Regions from separate parts of the Trichocoleus sp. FACHB-591 genome, predicted to be linked through region 1. Evidence: riboswitches for the same ligand, from Rfam matches in the RefSeq annotation. Region 1 holds a riboswitch; the other holds the start of a gene.

Region 1 (4,429 bases):
TCCTGGTTTCAGGGGCATCTCAGCCGGGGGGGTGAGGTTGTCTACTGCCTTAATGCGAGGAATCTCGGCTCGCAAGCTGACGACATCTCCCACCGCTACGACATACCAGCGATTATCTTGACCCAAGCAAACGAGATAAGGAAATTGGCCAGAACCTGGAGTTTTCATCACCAGAGCCGCTGGGATTGGGTCGGCGGTAGGGACGTTCTCTCCCTTCAGCCCCAGTACGGTGCCCGCGATCGCAAATGAGAGTGCTACAGCAATGTCACCCGACTGCATCTCCTGGGCTTGGTGCTGCAAAATTTTCAGTAGGCGGCGTTCTTCTTTCAGGCGCTCTTGTAGCTTTTCGTAACTCGAAAATAGTTGTGGATCAACCAGTTCGAGCTGAGCTTGAAGTTGCTCAAGCTCTTTAGTTAGATCAGCGATCGCCTGCTGTTGGGGCCGCAAAGACAGCGTGGCGAGATATTGCCCAAAACTGCGCTCAACCAGCTCTTGCGCTTCTTCTAAGGTGTGAGTTTGCAGCAAGTTTAGGACCATGCCATAGCTGGGAGTAAATTGGCTGATCAACGGATCAGCTCCGACTGTGGCTAAGTATGCGGCTTCTTTGGCCCCCTCAAAGGGAGTTTGCACCGTGACGACATGCCCTAACTCATCCATTCCTCGTCGGCCCGCTCGACCCGACATCTGGAGAAATTCTGAGGGATTGAGGAGGCGATGTCCCAAATCGGTGCGCTTGGAGAGGCTAGAAACCACTGTGGTCCGGGCAGGCATGTTGATGCCAGCGGCCAAGGTTTCAGTGGCAAAGACCACCTTGATCAGCCCTTGCTGAAAGAGTTCTTCAACTAAGCCTTTCCAGGCAGGCAAAATTCCAGCGTGGTGGGCGGCAATACCCCGGTAGAGCGGCTCAATCTGCCCAGCCCGCCCAGCGTCAGGGTGTCGCATCAAAAACTCATCAATCAGGTGTTTCAGCTTTGCCGCTTCCGCCTCGTTGACCAAGGATAAATGCTCGACTTGGGTAATGGCGCGATCGCAATTACGACGGCTGAAGATGAAATAAATGGCTGGGAGCATATCCCGTTGCTGCAACTGGCTGACCACATAAGCCAGCCCAGGCTCGTCTTCCCGCTTGCGTTGGCCTCGGCCTCCTTTAGGTTTGAGGCGGGCGTTGATCTTTTTTTGATCTTGGCTGAGTAGAGGAAATAAGCCTTTGGGGTTACAGAAGTGAAAGCGCAAAGGAACGGGTCGGAAATCTGAATAGATCAGCTCTGTGGGGCCATGAACTCGACCGATCCAATCCGTAAGCTGATCGCTGTTGGCAACGGTGGCTGACAGCGCGACTAGCTGCACATCTGGTGGGCAGTAGATAATCGATTCTTCCCAAACGGTGCCCCGCTGGCGATCGTTCATGTAGTGGCATTCGTCTAAAACCACCGCTTCTACACCAACCATTGAGGTGCCAACTTCACCGATCGGGGTGCCGTAAAGCATGTTGCGGAAGATTTCGGTCGTCATGACCAAAATGGGTGCTTCCCGGTTGATCGATACATCTCCTGTCAGCAGCCCGACTTGCTCAGAGCCAAAGCGATCGCGAAAATCTCGTAACTTTTGATTGGATAATGCTTTGAGCGGAGTGGTGTAGAACACTCGTCGCCCCTGAGCCAGAGCGCGATAGATGGCATACTCGCCAATTAACGTTTTGCCTGACCCCGTTGGCGCACAGACTACGACCGATCGCCCCGCATTCAGAGCCGCGATCGCTTGATACTGAAACGCATCTAATTCAAAGGGAAACAGCTCTCGTAAATTTAGTTCTGGCAGAGTAGAGGAAACGTTCACGCACTAAGTTCCAATCAGGTTGAGATCTATACTCAAGAGGCAAAATTTCGCGAGAAATTGGCCTACAATTCATCTTTTCAATTGTAAACCGCAGCTACTAAAGCTGTTTGCTAAGATCAACCTCGTCACCTTACGAGGAGGTTGAGCCAAGTCAGTTATTGCATTCAAGAATCTTAATAATTGATTGTGATTAAAGCTTGACTATTTTTCAGCTTAATCTAGGGCCAATCAGACCGCGATCGCCACTTTATACATACATTTCTGGCGAATAGCAACCGAGGATACAGCGGCAAATATCTGATTGATCGTAAACTTGGCTACTGCTTTTAGGTAGATGACCATGCGGTTTAACGTGAGCTATATTGTCTCAAGGATGAAGGGTTCAATCAACCTCGGATAAGGAATTCCTCATACAACCGTGTTGGTGAAGGATTTCTTAACGTTATTTAAATCACATCTGAGCACAATCTTTGCTCTGAAATAGAACCGTCTTTTGATGGCATTTCTTACATCAAAAAGGCGTTCATTAAAACATTCAGTGGGTAGCCTAATCCGGATTAATAGGCATCAAGGTGAAAACTTGAATGCTGTTTCGTCTGGAACGGAGGAACCGATTTTTGGGGCTAATCTCAAAGATTAATTTGAGAGAGACACCTTCCAGTCTTAGCCCGTCAGCTAACTCCGTCGGCAGTGGGAGGAGTACCTAGGACGCAGGCTTTTGATAGCAACGGTCATTGCGGTCTCCTAGCAGATATCAGATTCCCCTAAGAGATTTCTCTCAGAGTTGATGATGTCTGTTTCCTGGCCCACCTCTCGAAACAAGTAGTCTGGAGAGGTTTTTATCGTGAATATTATGCCAATGTTGGTGCGGCTACAGGGCGCACTGGGTTCAACTGACTTAATCGAGCAAATTCTGCTGTTGCCTCAGCGGCCCAAGGGCGATCGCTCTTCCGGTAAATTGCATTTGCCAGGCCAGGCTCGGCGGGCTACTAAACGGCACCTCCAGGCTAACCGTCCAGAAGCAGCGTCTGGAGCTGATGCTGAAATTAATTTGGTGGTGGGCTACAACAGCTCCCCGAAGAGTCAGACCGCTTTGGATTTGACCCTGTGGATTGCTCACCAAACTCGTTTAGCGACTCGTCGCCAAGTGACCGTGCAGGTGGTCTATGTCATCAATCCCACTGACTGTCTAGATAGCATTCCCACTACAACCGATTTTCGCCCAGTCAGAACTGGCAAGAAATCTTCTCAGCGCCAGGCGCAGCTAGCTAAGGCACTGGTGGCACCTGATACTTATAGTGCGGCCTCTAGCGCAACCTCTAATGCCACTTCGGAGCGGGAAGGCGCGATCGCAACTCTAGCTGAACCAACCCTAGAAGATACCGGGCTACCATTCGGCAATTATCCCCTTTGCCAAGTAGACCAATTTGAGCAGGCAGACCGAATTTTGTGGCAAGCCCGCTGTCTAGCTAACGAGTGGCGTGGTTCCCTGAAAACGCACCTACGATTTGGGCAAGTCGCTCAGGAATTGCGGAGTGTTGCTAAAGCAGAATCGGCAGTGCTGTTGTGGTTGGGTTGTGACTCTCCCAAGAACTCCATTGTCCGAACCTTGAGCGCTAATAGCCCTTGTCCCGTCTTGGGCGTACCCTCTTCTCTCCATCCCGATCGCTACTTTGATGCCTAAGTCCTGCTTGGGCCTAGAGCGGTTGTCCTTAGAGCCGTGGCAAAATTTCAGGTAATAAATGACCTGGTAATAGAGATAGCGCTAAGTTCTGGCCTTGCAGACCACACTCGCTGTAAAAAGCCCGTACCGTTTGCAGGACATAGCCTAGCGCTGTTTGATGAAAATCAGGTTGGTGCTGCCATCCTTGTAATGCTTGCAGATGGTGACGCAGAGACGCTTCTAAATGAGCAGACTTAGCAGGCACCGGAATAGCGCCCGCCTGATCGGTCGCTACTTGGTAGTGGGCTAAACCTAGGTTGTTGTGAGTTGCGAACACGTCAAAGGTCAGTTTAGCGCCAGCACCATTAGGCGTTTGGTTTATTTGTTCAACAATGGCTAAAGCTGCTTCGTAGGCTGCGATCGCGCACTGTAAAGCTTGTTGTTGGGCTTCTGGTTGTTCTTTGGAACGGCTAGCCAGGTGCCAATAAGCGGTGCCCAAATTGTTTTGAGTCGCTGCATAGGCAGCAGGATTAACTTCTACGGTGCGGTAAATCAAGGCGATGCGGTAGCAACTAATCGCCAAATTGAGAAACTCTTCCGGTTGCTCATGCTGGGCTAAATTCCAATAAGCCGTGCCCAAATTGTTTTGGAGCATGGCGTAATGCAACGGCTCCTGCTCTGGGTTGTAGAAGCTGAGTGACTCGGTGTAAGCAACGATGGCTTGCTTCAGATGTAGAGCAGGTTGATGGTGTTGTGCCAAGTGCCAGTAAGCCGTACCCAGGTTATTTTGAGTGGAAGCATACTTCAAAGGTTCTACGTCCCGTTTGCGATGTCGCAACGCTTCCTCGTAAGCTGTGATCGAGCATTGTAGGTTCTCGATCGGCTCTCGGTAACGAGCTAAATCTCCATAGGCGGCTCCCAAATTATTCT
Region 2 (4,429 bases), on a different contig from region 1:
CCGAATATCGGGTTGCTCCACAATTACCCGACGATCAGGTTGCCGTTGACGACGGGCTTTCTGGTAAGGGGCGGCAGCGCGTAGCGTGGCATCTACTGCAATCCGTCGGACTTGGCCTCTCGGCAACATCGGTTTGATGTAGCGGCCCCGATCTTCCGAGAAGATAATTGTCCGAGCACCCGACTTACCCTGCCGATTAGCCGCCATCTGAGCAAAGTAGAGCACAGATGGGTCAAGAATCACGCCTTCGGGGTCAAAGATAAACTCTTCCGGAACGTTGGGCGGTTCTTGCTCTTGCTCTGGTTCGTCCTGCTCTTCTTTTTCTTCCTGGTCGTCCTGGTCTTGCTCAGATTCGTCCTGCGGTTCGTCTTGATTTTGTTGGGGCGGTGGCGGTGGGGGCGCAGGTGGCTCTTCGGGCGGGGTTTGAACGACTGTGGATCGGGGCACAATCACCAGTTCTACAGCTCGCCGCAAATCCTCGGCATTGACGCTGGCTCGTCCTTCTAATGCTGCATGAGCTTTGGCAACTCGCACGGCAAACAGTTCTGCCCGGTGGCCTTGCACCCCGCCCCGTAGCGCTTCATTGACGAGGTAGGCAATTTGTTCTGGCTGAATTTGGATATCTTTTAGCCACTCGCGAGCCAAGACAATTTGAGTTTTGAGGCCGTCTAAATCTTCGTCGTACTGCTCTAAGAAAGATTGGGGAGAGTTAGCGTACTGAGTAGCTTGGTCTACCGCTTGCACCCGCTCATCAATCCCTAAAACGGCATCCGCAGAGAGGGCGATCGCAATTCTATCCAGCAAGTGCTCTCGTAGCGAACCTTCTTCGGGGTTGTAGGTGGCAATCAGCAACGGCTTGCAGGGGTGCTGGAAACTAATGCCTTCCCGCTCCACTTGGTTGCGCCCTTCGGTCAGGGTGCCTAACAGAAGATTGGCAATTTGGTCGTCTAGGAGGTTAATTTCATCGACATACATCACGCCACGATGCGCTTCAGCCAACAATCCGGGCTGAAAAACGGTTTCCCCACGCTTGATTGACTGGCTGACATCAACCGAACCGAGCAAGCGGTCTTCAGTCACACCTAGCGGAATCTGAATAAAGGGTGAAGGAATAACTTCGGTGAAGGGGAGAGGCTGACCCCCAATTACAGGCATTTGACCGTTGGCAGCCTCAAGCAGCAGTTGGTCATCCCACTCGCGGGGATTGTTGGGGTCGCAGTTGCAAGCGGAGCCTTTGACGATTTCAATGGGGGGTAACAGGGCGTGAATTGCCCGCGCCATAACTGACTTGGCGGTGCCGCGACGACCTGCAATCACTACGCCACCCAAGCCAGGGTCAACGGCAGCTAGTAACAACGCCATCTTGATGGCTTCTTGGCCCACAACAGCGGCGAGAGGAAAAGCAGTAATCGACGGGTTAGTCAGCGCAGGCATGGTTTCGATCAATAGCGAGTCCAGTGTTTCAGCATAACAAGGAACCGGGGCCAGAACTCACGCGATCGCTCTTGATCCTCGACGGAAATTTTGTCTAAATGCTCTCAAATTACTATAAATAAAAAGCGTGGTAGGAATTACTAAACCTAGAGTTAGGGAGTTAATTCTTAATAGAATTACTCGTTCTTAATTGTAGAAAAATTAGTTTTATATTTAGTTGACTGTAGCTTTTACTACTATCTTAATTAACCTCTAACTGAGTCCTGAAAGTCGCTCTTAGCCTTAGAAGTCAATGATTTAGTAACAATTTTTTGCTTCCATCTCAAGAATGATTGCCGATCGCAAAAACTAGTGATAGACTGCGGGGAATTCAATAAGTAAGTTAGCCTAATCCAGCGTCTAAAAGTGCGATCGCTTTATTTAAAGCCGAAAGCTTTAGAGTTAAGAACTGGAGCGGAGGAACCAAAATTTGGGGCTTATCTTGAGCAAGCTTTATTTCTAAAAAGCAGCCAGGGGGGACATCTCTCAGTCCTAGCCCGTCAGCTAACTCCGTCGGCATTGGGAGGAGACTGAAGATCAGCATTTTCATTCTGGTCTTTGCAGTGTCCTTGGTTGGTATAGCGACGACTTACTTGTACCCGCCTCGACTCTGAGATAAATCAATGCTTCAACTCAATCTTGCTGCAATTGCAGTTGCAGGACAGGTAGCTTGGCGACGAACCAAGCCATTTTTGATCCGAGATACGGTGCTACTCCCCGCCCTCGGGTTTTTAGGCATTATCTTGCTGTGGTGGTTGGCAGCCATCTTTAATCCTGACTTAATGCCGACCCCGCCAGAAGCTTTAGTCGCTAATTTGGATTACATTTTGCATCCATTTTATCGGCGCGGCCCAGGTGACTTGGGCATTGGTTGGTTGCTCCTAGCTAGCCTACGCCGAGTGATCCTAGGGTTTTTCTTGGCAGCGATCGTAGCGATTCCAATTGGTTTTTTGGTGGGTATGTCTAAGCCCGCTATGATGGCGCTCAATCCGGTGATTCAAATCTTTAAACCTGTCTCACCGCTTGCTTGGTTGCCGATCGCCTTAGCTATCTTTAACTTGGCTGATCCTTCTGCTATTTTCGTCATTTTTATTACCTCTTTATGGCCAACAATTATTAATACTGCGTTGGGTGTTTCTAGCGTGTCCCAAGACTACATTGATGTGGCACGAGTCTTAGAAATGCCTCGTTGGCGGCGCATTACTAAAATCATTTGGCCTGCGAGTCTACCCTATATTTTTACTGGCCTACGGATCAGTTTGGGTATCGCCTGGCTAGTGATTGTAGCTGTAGAAATGCTCACAGGTGGTATTGGGATTGGCTTTTTCGTCTGGGATGAGTGGAACCGCCTAAACTTGAACTCAGTCTTCCTCGCGATTTTGGTCATTGGTGTCACAGGATTGTTGCTCGACTACGCCGTTAGCAAGGTAGAACAGCTGGTCACCCATCGCACTACACCGGGCACTAATTTCTAGACCCTCACCAATTCCCCCAGAATTGGGGGCTAGGGGGCGATTTGAGTGGTGACAAGCAGTCGTCAAATAGCCTCTGACCTAATCGCTAAAAACTTTTTCGACTATGAGCGATACATTTGAGCATCAATGGACCCGACGAGATTTTCTTAAGGGGATGGGATCTGCTGCGGTAGGCACGACTCTTGCCTCCTGTAGCATTAGTGGCGATCGCAGCGCTAAAGGTTTAACCGAAGAAGCTTTAGCTATCAAACAGGTAGTCAGGCCAGAAGATCTGGAGAAACCGGATCTCACGGTGGGCTATGTGCCCGTGAATGACTGCGCGCCGTTTGCGATCGCCTGGAAAAAAGGCTTTTTCCGGAAGTATGGTCTCAACGTAAAACTCAACCGAGAAGCCAGTTGGGCAACTTCTCGCGATGGCATCATATTTGGCCGTACCGATGCCGCTCCCGTGGTTTCTGGAGCCGTAACTAACGCCCGGATTGGCGCTGAGGGAGCCAGACATGCACCACTCTGTGCCGCGATGACGATTCATCGCCACGGAAACGCCATGACCATGAATCGCAAAATGTGGGATGCAGGCATTCGGCCCTGGCGAGACTACAACGGTGACCTAGAAGCCTTTGGTCGTGACTTCAGAAACTATTTTGAAAATCAACCCTCCGAGCAGCGAGTTTGGGCAGTGGTGCTCAGTTCTGCCATTTATGAATACTTTGTCCGCTATCTGGCCGCCGCCGCAGGAATAGACCCGCTAAAGGAATTTCGCGTCATCATTATTCCACCACCGCAGATGGTGAGCAATGTGCGGATTGGGGCAATGCAAGCCTACATGGTGGCGGAGCCGTGGAATAGCCGTGCCATTAGCCCTTTGGGTAAAGGAAAGGAGGGCATTGGATTTACGTTTGCTCAGGGAAAGGAGATCTGGTTGGGACACCCCGATCGCTTGTTGGGTGTGATGGAATCGTTCATCAACGAAAATCCCAAAACCTACAGATCTTTAGTCAAAGCCATGATTGAGGCTTGCCAGTATTGCAGCAAACCGGAAAATCGGGCTGAAGTTGCTCAACTCATTTCCGAGCGATCGTTTACGGGAGCGAAACCCAAATTCACCCGTCCCGCGATCATCGGGGAGTATAACTACGGCGGCTTTGATGGCAAAGAGCGAATTGATCGTTCACTCGATACCACGATTTTCTTTGATATCCCTGACAACATCCCCAAGCAACCCAACGAACACTCTACCTTCCCGTGGCGATCGCGTAGTATTTGGCTGATGACACAGGCAGCGCGTTGGGGACAAATCAAAGAATTTCCTAAGAACGCCGAAGAACTGGCCACCCAAGGTTGGCGAGCTGATTTATATCGTGAGATTGCTGCTGAAATGGGGATCGCCTCTCCCCAAGAAGATTACAAAGTCGAGTCACCGGAAGTATTTATTGATAAGAAGGGATTTGACCCCAGCGATCCCGTGGGTTATCTCAACA

What was found. A riboswitch is a leader RNA that binds a small molecule or an ion and turns the genes downstream of it on or off. The one in region 1 is predicted to bind cyclic di-AMP.
Region 2: linked by a shared signal. The riboswitch ahead of ntrB (nitrate ABC transporter permease) and the one ahead of H6F90_RS20400 (universal stress protein) in region 1 are both predicted to bind cyclic di-AMP.

The regions. Positions count from the first base shown of each region.
Region 1 covers NZ_JACJPA010000102.1:67,190-71,618, forward strand. The annotation lists gene H6F90_RS20395 (DEAD/DEAH box helicase) at 1-1,836, opposite strand, end outside; cyclic di-AMP (ydaO/yuaA leader) riboswitch at 2,412-2,541, shown strand; gene H6F90_RS20400 (universal stress protein) at 2,690-3,520, shown strand; gene H6F90_RS20405 (tetratricopeptide repeat protein) at 3,549-4,429, opposite strand, start outside.
Region 2 covers NZ_JACJPA010000013.1:967-5,395, forward strand. The annotation lists gene bchD (magnesium chelatase ATPase subunit D) at 1-1,434, opposite strand, end outside; cyclic di-AMP (ydaO/yuaA leader) riboswitch at 1,849-2,007, shown strand; gene ntrB (nitrate ABC transporter permease) at 2,097-2,948, shown strand; gene H6F90_RS00675 (ABC transporter substrate-binding protein) at 3,052-4,429, shown strand, end outside.